Regions from separate parts of the Sphingopyxis sp. DBS4 genome, predicted to be linked through region 2. Evidence: predicted binding sites of a transcription regulator. Region 2 holds the regulator's gene; each other region holds the start of a gene.

Region 1 (4,046 bases), 500 kb from region 2:
CCAGGTCGAAGCCGTTGCCGGGGCGGCGATGCGCCGGCACCTCGATCTTCTTTGCGCCGGTCAGATAGGCGGCGGTCAGGCTCTGCTTGTTCGCGAGCACCTGTTTCAGCGTGCCCTCGGCGACAATCTCGCCGCCGTGGACGCCCGCGCCGGGGCCCATGTCGACGACATAGTCGGCGTGGCGGATCGCATCCTCGTCATGCTCGACGACGATCACCGTATTGCCGAGGTCACGGAGGCGCTTCAGGGTTGCGAGCAGCCGGTCGTTGTCGCGCTGGTGGAGGCCGATGCTCGGTTCGTCGAGAACATAGAGCACGCCCGACAGGCCGCTGCCGATCTGACTGGCGAGGCGGATGCGCTGGCTTTCGCCGCCGCTGAGCGTGCCCGACGTGCGGTTGAGGTTGAGATAATCGAGCCCGACATTGTTGAGGAAGCCGAGCCGCTCGTTGATCTCCTTGAGGATAGCTTTCGCGATCTGCCGCTGCTGCTCGTTCAGTTTCTCGTCGAGCGTGCTGAACCACGCGAGGGCGTCGGCGACCGAGCGCTGCGCCGACAGGCTGATATTCTCGCCCGCGATCTTCACCGCGAGCGGTTCGGGGCGCAGACGCGCGCCGTGGCACGTCTCGCACGGCTGCGCGGTCTGATATTTGCTCAGCTCCTCGCGCATCCACGCGCTTTCGGTCTGCAGCATGCGGCGATTGAGGTTGCCGATCACGCCCTCGAACGCCTTGTGCGTCGTATAAGTGCGCTTGCCGTCCTTGAAGGTCAGTTCGACCGGCATGCCGCCGGTGCCGTGCAGGATGATCTGCTGCACTCCGCCGGGAAGGTCCTGCCACGGCGTATCGAGGCCGAAATCATAGGCTTTGCCGAGGCTTTCGAGCACCTGCATATAATAAGGCGACGGCGGGTTCGATTTCGCCCACGGCACCACCGCGCCCTTCTTCAGGCTGAGCGCATGGTTGGGGACGACGAGTTCGGGATCGAACTCCAGCCGCTCGCCGAGCCCGTCGCACGCCGGGCACGCGCCCTGCGGCGCGTTGAAGCTGAACAGGCGCGGTTCGATCTCGGCGATGGTGAAGCCCGAGACGGGGCAGGCGAATTTCTCGGAGAAGATGATGCGGTTCGCGGGGATTCCCGCGCCCTTCATCGCGCCGCCGGTATCTTCTTCCTCGCGACCCGGCACGACGCCGTCGGCGAGGTCGACATAGGCGAGCCCTTCGGCCAGCTTCAGTGCGGTCTCGAAACTGTCGGCGAGCCGCGTCTCGATCCCTTCGCGCACGACGATGCGGTCGACGACGACCTCGATGTCATGCTTGTATTTCTTGTCGAGCGCCGGCGCGTCCTCGATCTCGTAGAATTCGCCGTCGATGCGGACGCGGGTGAAGCCTTCCTTCTGCCACTGCGCGAGTTCCTTGCGATACTCGCCCTTGCGGCCGCGGACGACCGGCGCGAGCAGATAGGCGCGCGTGCCTTCGGGAAGTTCGCGGACGCGGTCGACCATCTGGCTGACGGTCTGCGCGCTGATCGGCTCGCCGGTCGCGGGCGAATAGGGAATGCCGACCCGTGCCCAGAGCAGGCGCATATAGTCGTAGATCTCGGTCACCGTCGCGACCGTCGAGCGCGGATTGCGGCTAGTCGTCTTCTGCTCGATGCTGATCGCGGGGGAAAGCCCGTCGATATGCTCGACGTCGGGCTTCTGCATCATTTCGAGGAACTGGCGCGCATAGGCCGACAGGCTCTCGACATAGCGCCGCTGGCCCTCGGCATAGATAGTGTCGAAGGCGAGGCTCGATTTGCCGCTGCCCGAAAGCCCGGTGATGACGATCAGCGCGTCGCGCGGCAGGTCGACGTCGACGCCCTTGAGATTATGCTCGCGCGCGCCGCGCACCGAAATATGGGTGAGACTCATAGGAGGGGTATGTTCCAGATTTGTTCTTGGGACGCAAGGGGCGCGTCGCGACGAAGATAGGGATGCTGCGGTGTCGCCACAATGGACCGAATTTGGCGTTTCTATCCAATACATTCTTCGTGCCGAGTCATTCCTTCCTTCAGGGCAGTCGATGTGGGGGGAATCGGGATGCGGAGGCGAAAATATCGTTGGGCGCTGGTGTTGGCTGCCGCGTCGTTAGCGGGTTGCACGAGCGTCGAGGCCCTGAGGCCCGACATCGCCGCGAAACCCCTGCCGAGCAGGCTGGACGAAATAGCCTATATAAACTCGCTGCGCAGTGCCTACGAAGTTGTGACAGACGATCATTGCTTCGACGGCAAGGATTTGCGGGCTTTCAAGGCGAAGCTGGGCCAGGGGTATCGCAAGACCGACGACCCGGAGAATTTCCTGTCGTCGGACAAATGCCTGAAATTCAAGGCGGTGGATGGATCGAAACTTGCCGGTAAAAGCGCCCTGGCCGATTATCTGACCGCCGGTTTCGGGCTCACTGATCTTTATTGCAAACGGTTCTTTTCCATCGCGAGCGAAACACAGCAAAATCGTGTTTTCGGCCGTAACCTGACCAATGGCGTCGACACGCTTGTCGGGTCGATCCTGACTCTCGCGAGCGCTGGCGACACTGCGATTGGCATCACAAACGGGTCGTTCGGGCTGATCAACGGAACGCTCGAAGGCTTCGACGCGGCCTATCTTGTCGGTCCAGACATGCCTGAAGTCGAACGCCTGGTCAAAGCCGAGCAGACTTTGTTCAAGGAAACCGTCTTTGCAAAGGACGGAAAATCCTTTCCTTCCAGCTATGCCGGCGCGCGGTCTGTCATAGAATCCTATGCCGGAATCTGTTCCTTCACCGGCATGCGGCAACTTGTGGCGAAGTCGGTGGCCGACAAGACCGAAACGCTCAATCAGAAGGTTCAGGAAACCCGTAACGATACCGGACAGGGCCAAAACGGACAGGCGGGACAGGGACAGGCAGGTCAATCCGTCATCGACCGTATCGAGTCGGGAAGGTTGCCGCAGGCGACGATGGTCCCGGTGGGTTAGCGAAGCGTGGCGCTTTAATGATTTCCGCCGTGTTTGCCGGCAGCCGACCGTCGAGCGAATAACCGTCGGATAGTCGCCGAGATCGGCCGCATTTCCACCAACGTCCCAATGGTTTCGACCAGCGCCAGCTACGTCGCTTGACCCGTGACGCGCGCGGGCGGACACCTCCGGTCATGTCCGTCATCTCCGCTGGAGATAACGCACGAAACGTAGGAGACTGGGGAATGACGAAGTTTTTTGCGGGGGCCGCCGGCCTCGCGCTTGCCGCTGCCTTGGCGGCGGCGCCGGCCCTGGCGCACGATGACGCCAAGGTGAAGACGCTGCTTGCCGAAGCGAATGACGATGCGTCCGCATCGGGTGATGGATCGCTGAAGGCGCTGACCTTCGGAACATGGGGCGTTGATCTCGGCGCGCGTGATACGTCGGTGAAGCCTGGCGACGACTTTGACAAATATGCGAATGGCGGCTGGTTTGCCCGCACCGAGATTCCGGCCGACCAGGCGTCGGCGGGGGTCGATTACGACGTTTATAACCTGACGCAGCGCCAGCTCCGTCAGCTCGTCACCGGCGCGCCCGCCACGAGCCAGGTCGGCGGCCTCTATCAGAGCTTCATGGACGAAACGCGCGTCGACCTCTACGGCAATGTGAAACGCAGCGCGGCGTTCGAATATGCCTATGCGCTGTCCGATCTCGACAAGCCGGTCGATCGCAAGAAATGGTCGATGAACCCGCAGGAAGTGAACGCCTATAACGGCGGACTCGAAAACAAGATCGTCTTTCCGGCGGCGATCCTGCAGGCACCCTATTTCGCCGAGAGCGTCGACGATGCGGTCAATTATGGCGCGATCGGCGCGGTGATCGGGCATGAGATCACGCACGGCTTCGACGATCAGGGGCGCAAGATCGATGCCAACGGCGCGGTGCGCGACTGGTGGACCGCCGCCGACGCCAAGCGCTTCGACGAGCAGGCGAAGGGGTTCGGCGCGCAATATGCGACCTATGAGGCGGCGCCGGGCGCCTTCATCAATCCAGACCTGACGATGGGCGAGAATCTGGC
Region 2 (4,046 bases):
CGGCATCGCCACCCATGCCGACTGCCACCGCCTCTCGCAAAGCGGCGTCCACGCCTTCCTCGTCGGCGAAAGCCTGATGCGCCAGCCTGATGTCGAGGCGGCGACAAAGGCGCTGCTGAACGGGTAAAACGCCATTTCCGCGTTGAGGTGGAGAGCCGCCCCTGCCCGCCTTCGTCATTCCCGCGAAAGCGGGAACCCAGAGTGGGGTCAGCTGACGCACGCTCTGGGTCCCCGCTTTCGCGGGGATGACGAAGTTAGGAGATGCCGGGCGGCCGCTTCCGGTCGAAAATCGCCATCTTCCCTTGCCTTTCTTACGCTGCGTTGCTTCGCTCGCCCCGATGACCAGCAAACCGACTCACCTCGACGACAGCGGCGCCGCGCATATGGTCGATGTCGGCGCCAAGCCCGCCACCCGGCGCCGCGCCGTCGCGGGCGGCCGCATCGCGATGTCAGCCGAGGCACTGGCCGCGATCCGCAGCGGCAACGCGCCCAAGGGCGACGTCCTCTCGACCGCGCGCATCGCGGGCATCATGGCCGCGAAACGCACGTCCGACCTGATCCCGCTCTGCCACCCGCTCGCCCTGACCAAGGTTTCGGTCGAATTCGATTGGGAGGAGACCGGCGTTTCGGTCCGCGCCACGGCCGAAACGACCGGGCCGACCGGGGTCGAGATGGAGGCGCTCACCGCCGCCTCGGTCGCGCTGCTGACGCTCTACGACATGGCGAAGGCGCTCGACCGCGCGATGATCCTCAGCGATATCCGTCTGCTCGAAAAGAGCGGCGGCCGCTCGGGCGACTGGCGCGCCGCATGAGCGGCCTGCTTCCCGTCGAGGAAGCGCAGGCACGCCTGTTCGCACTGCGCCCGCCACTCGCGCCGGAAACTATCGCTTTTTCGGAAGCGCTTGGCCGCTATCTCTCACAGAACATCGCGGCAGAACGCGACCAGCCCGCGGCGGCGCTGTCGGCGATGGACGGCTATGCAATCCGCTTCGACGATCTTCCCGGCCCCTGGCGCATCGTCGGCGAAGTCGCCGCAGGCGCCGCGCCGTCCGCACCGCTCGGCGCGGGCGAGGCGGCGCGCATCTTCACCGGCGCCATGCTTCCCGATGGCGCCGACACTATCCTCATCCAGGAAAATGCCGCCACCGAGGAGACAGTGCTCACTCTGACCGGCGATGCGCCCGCGCGCGGCCAGCATATTCGCCCCCGCGCGAGCGATTTCGCCGCGGGCGACCGACTCCTCGCCGCCGGAACGCGCCTGACCCCGGGCGCGCTCGCTGCCGCGATCATGGGCGGCGCGGCGCAGCTTGCGGTCGGTGCGCGCCCGCGCGTCGCGATCATGACCACCGGGGACGAGCTGGTGCAGCCGGGCCGTGCGCTCGCCCCCGGCCAGATTCCCGACAGCAACGGCCCGATGCTCGCGGCGCTGCTCGCGCGCGAACCCGCAGATACCGGTCTGCCGCTGCACATGCGCGATGACCGGACGATGATTGCGAATATTCTCAAGGATCTGGCGCGACGTCACGACGTCATCGTTACCGTCGGCGGCGCGTCGGTCGGCGATCACGATCATGTTCGCGGCGCGCTCGATGATGCGGGCGGGCGCGTCGATTTCTGGAAAATCGCGATGAAGCCGGGCAAGCCGCTGATCGCCGGCCAAATCGGCGACGCGTTGCTGCTCGGCCTGCCCGGCAATCCGTCCTCCGCCTTCGTCACCGCGACCCTGTTCCTACTCCCGCTCGTCCGCCATCTTGCAGGCGCGCGCAACCCACTGCCCGAAATCCGGCAAGCGCCGCTCGCGGCCGCGCTCGGTCCCGGCAGCACGCGGCGCGACTATCTGCGCGCGCGCCGCGACGGCGAGCGCCTCATGCTGTTCGACGGGCAGGACAGCGGCCGCACCTTTCCGCTCGCCGACGCCGATGCGCTCGTGATCCGCGAGATCGGCGCCCCCACCAAAGCCGCTGGCGAACTGGCCGATTATATCGACATCGCTTGACAAGTTCCGATTTGTTCCACTATCGTTCTCCCTATGTCCGGCGCCCGGTCCATTCGGGGCATCATGGAGAACAAGCGATGTTGACCGCCAAGCAGCATGAACTGCTCCACTTCATCCAGCAGCGCCTCGACGCGAGCGGCATTTCGCCGTCGTTCGAGGAGATGAAGGAAGCGCTCGGCCTCAAGTCGAAATCGGGTATCCATCGCCTGATAAGCGCTTTGGAAGAAAGGGGTTTTCTCCGCCGCCTCCCCAACCGCGCTCGCGCGCTGGAGGTGCTCAAGGCCCCCGAAGGCGCCAAGGCTCCCGTCGTAAGCGAGCGCGACAATATCGTCCCGCTGCGCAAGCCCGCCCCCGCGCTGCGCCCGATCGCCGCGAACGACATCATCGAGGTGCCGCTGCACGGCAAGATCGCTGCGGGCGTACCGATCGAGGCGTTCGAGGATCATAACCAGCTCGCGGTTCCCGCTGCGCTGCTCGGCGCGGGCGAGCATTATGCGCTCGAAGTGTCGGGCGACTCGATGGTCGAGGCGGGAATCTTCGACGGCGATTATGCGCTGATCCAGAAGGCCGACACCGCGCGCGAGGGTGACATCGTGGTCGCGCTGGTCGACGGGCAGGATGCGACGCTCAAATATTTCCGCCGCGAGGGCAAGATGATCCGGCTCGACCCCGCCAACAGCGCCTATGAGCCGCAGCGCTACGAGGCCGGGCGCGTCATGGTGCAAGGGCGTCTTTCGGGACTGCTTCGTCGTTACCACTGAGCTGGTCGGGGCGGCGCCACGGATGCTCATCGCCAGCGCGTAGCGCGGCGGCGACTCGCGGCCTGCTCCCCAGGTAGATCGCCAGCCCACCGCTTTGCGCCAGGCTGTCGCGATCGATCGTCAGCCAGCGCCCGATGCATTCGCGCGGCAGCCAGCGATCGCTGATCACGACATCGGCCGCGGCGCAGGCGGCCGCCATATCGGCCCCTTCGATCCGATCGCGTCCGCGCGAGGCGAGGATGACGCGTTGCACGCCGTCGGCGCCCTGATGCCAGCGACAGAAATCGGCGTTGCATTCGACATGGTCGAGATCGGCGAGCGCGCTCAGCGGCACGTCGATCCCCGCCGCCTCGCTCATCGCATCCCGCACGAAATCGCCCGCACGATCACGCAGCAGCGCATAGCTGCCGCCGGGCACGGCCGCCGCGATGTTGCGCCCGTCGCCGGTGACGAGCAGATCGGGGCGCGGCTGCGCGAGCAATGCCGCGATGCCGATCGCCAGCGGCCCCGCCCCCATCCAGCGCCATCGCGTCCGCCAGATCAGGATCCACAGCCCGCCGCCGACCGTCAGCGCGAAACCCCAGCGCGGAAAGCTCGGCAGCGTCGCGACCGCCCCCGGCGTGTCGGCGACCGCGTGCGCAAGCGCGATGAGCAGGCGCAGCGCATGATCGGCGACCCACCAGAAGGGCGCACCGAGGCCGACGCTATCGAACAGCAGCCCCGCCGCCTCCATCGGCATGATCACGAAGGTGGTCAGTGGAATCGCGACGACATTGGCGAGCGCGCCGTAAAGCCCCGCCTTGTGGAAATGAAACAGCGCGATCGGCGCCAGCGCGAGTTCGACCACCAGCCCGGTGATCAGCAACCCCGCCAACGCCCGCCCCCATCGCAGCGGCAGAACCTCGTCGCGGCGCGCGAGGAAGCGCTGCATCGCCGGGCTTTCATGAAGTGCGACGAGCGCAGTCACCGCCGCGAAGCTGAGCTGAAAACTCGGCCCCGCGAGCGATTCGGGACGCCACAGCAGCACGATCAGCGCGCCTGCCGCCACAAGCCGCAACGTCAACGCCTCGCGCCCCATCAGAAAAGCGACGAGGACGAGCAGCGCCGCGATCAGCGACCGCAACGTCGGCACTTCGGCCCCCGCCAGCCACGTATAGCCCGCCCCCGCAAGCGCGCCGGCGGCAGCGGCGATCGGCAGCACATATCCCGCCAGCGCCAACCGCCGGCTCAGCGCGAACAGCCGCATCGCGACGAGCATCGCAAAGCCGATCACAGCGGTCACATGCAGC
Region 3 (4,046 bases), 1.8 Mb from region 2:
GAGCGCTGCGCGCAGACTCTCGACCGCAACCGAGCGATCGACGAGGCGCGGATTACGGAACAGGTCGGCCAGCGTTTTGGGAACCGAATAGATGGGAACATCGACCCCGGCGACCTTGTGATGCTCGATCCCCTGGCGTCGATATTTGTCGGCGAGGCGGACGATCCGGACAGGCGGATAATCGATGACCGGTGCCCAGTCGCTGGGTCCTATTGCTACCCAGACCCGCCGCGGCATCTGGTCGGTGAGCCCGTGGAAAGCGAGCGCCGATACCATGGCGATAACCCCGTTCGGGATGCGCTTGGTGATTTCGGCGAGGCCTTGGTCGGTGTCGATCGGCGCGCCGTGAAGCTGATAGAGTCCTCGCGCGATACGGTCGATGTCGCCACTGTCGACCGCGCGAGCGATGGTTTCGGGTGCCACGCCTGCGGCGCGTAGCTCGCGCGCGCGCAGGATCGGATGCGCGCCAAAGAGCGCTCGAAGCGTCTCGCCTTGCGTTATCGATGTGTGCATGTGACAAAACCTCTAACTTAAATGCGATGTATCATAGGTTTTGTCACATGTCATGCAATGATTATGGCGTTCGGAGATGGCCCCGATTCCACTATTTCCTACATTCACCGGTCATGGCATGCCGGTCAGATGGATCAGGAACCGAAATGGAAATCGCGCGCGCTGGCGATCGAATTCTGGTTCGCCGCTGTTCTCGTCGGCGGCTCCTTCATTGCCGGCCTCATCGGCGCGATCCGGTCGCTATTCGGCGGGTGACGTCGCCCCGCTATCCAGCTTCTCAAAGGAGCGTCGGGGCATACGCGCTCGGGGGCTTGCGGCTGAACCACGGGACGTCGGTCCGCTCAACCTCCAACCGGCTTGCCGGATATTGGGTAACGAGCTTCATTGCCTCCTCAGCCGAAGCTTGCAGCCAGGCGTCATGATCGGCGGCGTGAAGAATGACCGGCATCCGGTCGTGAATGTCGAACAGCTCCTCGGTCGCATCGACCATCACCATCGTATAGCAATCGCCCCACTCGTTGGTCGGACGCCAGAGCCCGGCGCAGGCGGCGAGCGGCTGGTCGACGACGCTTAGCCAGGTTCGCGTCATCTTGCCCTTCTCGCCTTCGGCTTCGGCGAAGGCCGTGATCGGGATCAGACAGCGCTGGGCGGGATTGGTAAACCATGTTCGCCAGAAGGTCATCAGCTTGTCGTCGCGGGCATTGTTGACGGGCTTGGGCTTGCTCGTCGGTTTCATATGCTTGAGCCGCACCGGGAAGCCCCAGGTCATCGACTGGAGCGCGCGCGTGCCCGCGTCGTCACGGACCACAAATCCTTGTCCGCCGGGATAGACTTCGCCGGGTTGCGCATTGGTGAGCGGACGCCGCGCACCGAACGCCGAGGCCACTTCGGCGACCGAAGCCTTGAGGGTCACGAGATTGCACATGGCGGCGAGTCCCCTTGGGTGGTTTCGGTCAGGCCGCGCCGAGCATTTCGTCGAAATTCTGCTGGATCGGCGGCATGATGCTGAAGCTATTCTTGGGGAAAGGTCGCAACATGTCCAGCGGCGGCCGCGCCCCCATCAACCAGTCGAACCAGTCCTCGGGGCGGACCACGCCGACGTGGCGATCCTTGTGCGGCGCCAGATCGTCATAGGCCGGGACGGTGAGCACCGCGAAGCTCTCAGGCCACAGGCGGTGCGCCGGACGCCAGACCGCTGCGATGCAGAAGAAAGGCTCGTCGCTGATGAGGCTTGCGGCGTAGATCGTCTTGCCGCGCTTCACGAGGCCGAACTCATTGGCGAGCAGCAGACAGGGGCGATCAATGATCGCGGTCTCGGACTTCAGGAGCGGGATCTGGAATATATCGGCATCGCGCGAGGGCAGCCCCCACAGCATCTCCTTCTCGCATTCGCGCTGGCCGTTCCACACCATCACGCGGTGGAGCTTGCCGATGCCGACCAGCGCGTCGTCCGTCTCGATATCCATGAACTCAGTCCTCAGGCGCGGAAACGGCTGAGCGCGCGCTTCCATTCGCGTTCTTCGGGCATCGGCAGGGCGATGTCATCGGGGCTCGGGTCGACGAGCTCGATCCGCACCGGGCGGACGCGCTTGCCCGTCCGCGCGCCGCAGCGAACACACCAGAATTTCTGGCACGCCTTGACGAGATTGCCGTCCCACATCCTGCACTCGAAGCGCCACCAGATCCCATAGGGATTGAACGTCGCACTATGCCCGCAGCGGCAAACGGGCTTGATCGCCCGAAACCAGGCCGCGGCCTCGAAGACATGCGTGGCGCGATGCTGTCCGTCCTTTGTCCATCCGCCCACGTCACAGGGAGAGTCCAAGCTGGTCGGGGCTTGCGGGCTCCGCGCCGGCACGGACGCTCTCGACGATCGCACGGGCGAGTTCGAACGCGGCCTCGACACGGATGTGATTCGTCGGCGCGGTGATACCCACGCGCGCCCAGCCAGGGGCGGAAAGGATGGTCTCTGCGACTCGGGCAGTATCGATATTGTCCATGCCCTAATGAGAACATAGAGAGAACAATTTGGCAAGTGGGTGACCGGGACAGCGCGGGCGGCCTGCGTGGTCAGCGGGCGCTTGCTGCCGCTGCCGCCCGTCGCCGCCCGGTCCGGGGCGCGCGGCCGCCACCGGCAACGCCAGAAACCGGCGAGGAAGAGATGGCCCGCCCCTGGGCGGCGGACCGCGCGCGGCGAGAGAGGCTCGCCGCCGGTCGCCCCAGGAGAAAGTACCATGAAACTCTTGACCCCCGCGCTCGAGGCGCAGCTTCGCGCCAATCTGGCCACCCGGATCGACACGCTTTCGCGCGGCGAACGCGAGCCGGACCCCAAACCGGTCGTCCGCCTGTTCAGCCCCGTCGGCGCGGCGACCTGGCTCGCGACCGAGATCGATGCGGACGGTATTTTCTTCGGCCTCGCCGATCTCGGCTTCGGCTGCCCCGAACTCGGCAGCTTCGCGCTGTCCGAACTCGAGTCCGTCCGCCTTCCGTTCGGCCTCACGATCGAACGCGACCTCCACTTCACGGCAAGCCACCCGCTATCGGCTTATGCCGAAGCGGCGCGGCGAGCGGGGTCGATCGTGTTGGGGGAGCAAAGGCTCCGGCGCGCGGTCGAACGACTTTCGGGGCGCGGCTGACGCGCCTGGCCGCCTGCCGGGACCGCCACGCGCGGCCCCCGGGAGGAAGAGGGGGGCTGGCGCCTTCGTGACGGGTCCAGGAGCCGGGAGAGTGTCTCGCGGCGGCCCGTCATGGAGAAAGCCCATGGCCAGACAGGCCCCGAAACTCATCCTCAGCCCGTCGCGCGACATCCCGTTCGACCGGCTGTTTCTCTCCCAGTCCAATGTCCGGCGGGTGAAAGCCGGCGTGTCGGTCGAGGCGCTCGCCGACGATATCGACCGGCGAACCCTGCTCCAGAGCCTCAACGTCCGGCCCGAACGCGACGCCTCGGGAAAGGAGACGGGCCGCTATGAAATACCGGCCGGGGGGCGGCGCTATCGCGCGCTCGAACTGCTGGTGAAGCGGAAGCGTCTCGCGAATGATGCGCCAATCCCCTGCGTCGTGCGCGCGGCGGACAGCGATATTCTCGCCGAGGACGACAGTTTCGCCGAAAATGCCATGCGCGAGAGCCTCCATCCGCTCGACCAGTTTCGCGCGATGCAGGCGATGGTCGACAAGGGCGACGATGTCGAGGCGATCGCGGCGCATCATTTCACCACCCCCGCGGTCGTGCGCCAGCGGCTGAAGCTCGCCGCGGTGTCACCGAAGCTCCACGACATCTATGCCGACGACGGGATGACGCTCGACCAGTTGATGGCCTTCACCGTCGCCGACGATCATCAGCGCCAGGAGGAGCTCTGGGCGCAGCTCGATCACAGTTTCAACAAGAGCCCCGGCTTCATCCGCCAGAAACTCACCGAGGACAGCGTAAGGGTCACCGACAAGCGCGCAGCGTTCGTCGGCGTCGATACCTATGTCACGGCAGGCGGCGGCGTGGTGCGCGACTTGTTTGAGGCCGACGGAGGCGGCTGGCTCAC

What was found. The regulator LexA, encoded in region 2, represses DNA repair genes until DNA is damaged. The targets are predictions, from matches to a motif close to GTTCCNCNCTTGTTCT.
Positions count from the first base shown of each region.
Region 1: uvrA (excinuclease ABC subunit UvrA) is a predicted target of LexA. The motif match lies at 1,921-1,936, and genes of this name have one in related genera.
Region 3: NP825_RS15810 (DUF6771 family protein) is a predicted target of LexA. The motif match lies at 2,523-2,538, and genes of this name have one in related genera.

Region 1 is NZ_CP102384.1:1,978,312-1,982,357, reverse strand. Features, by position in the region: gene uvrA (excinuclease ABC subunit UvrA) at 1-1,909, opposite strand, end outside; gene NP825_RS09350 (hypothetical protein) at 2,111-2,989, shown strand; gene NP825_RS09345 (M13-type metalloendopeptidase) at 3,214-4,046, shown strand, end outside.
Region 2 is NZ_CP102384.1:1,474,487-1,478,532, reverse strand. Features, by position in the region: gene trpC (indole-3-glycerol phosphate synthase TrpC) at 1-127, shown strand, start outside; gene moaC (cyclic pyranopterin monophosphate synthase MoaC) at 339-812, shown strand; gene NP825_RS06870 (molybdopterin molybdotransferase MoeA) at 809-1,996, shown strand; gene lexA (transcriptional repressor LexA) at 2,074-2,757, shown strand; gene NP825_RS06860 (ComEC/Rec2 family competence protein) at 2,711-4,046, opposite strand, start outside.
Region 3 is NZ_CP102384.1:3,290,148-3,294,193, reverse strand. Features, by position in the region: gene NP825_RS15835 (AbiEi antitoxin N-terminal domain-containing protein) at 1-513, opposite strand, end outside; gene NP825_RS15830 (hypothetical protein) at 643-768, shown strand; gene NP825_RS15825 (SOS response-associated peptidase) at 791-1,438, opposite strand; gene NP825_RS15820 (hypothetical protein) at 1,467-1,979, opposite strand; gene NP825_RS15815 (hypothetical protein) at 1,991-2,320, opposite strand; gene NP825_RS15810 (DUF6771 family protein) at 2,322-2,513, opposite strand; gene NP825_RS15805 (DUF2958 domain-containing protein) at 2,748-3,149, shown strand; partial or broken gene NP825_RS15800 (ParB/RepB/Spo0J family partition protein) at 3,274-4,046, shown strand, end outside.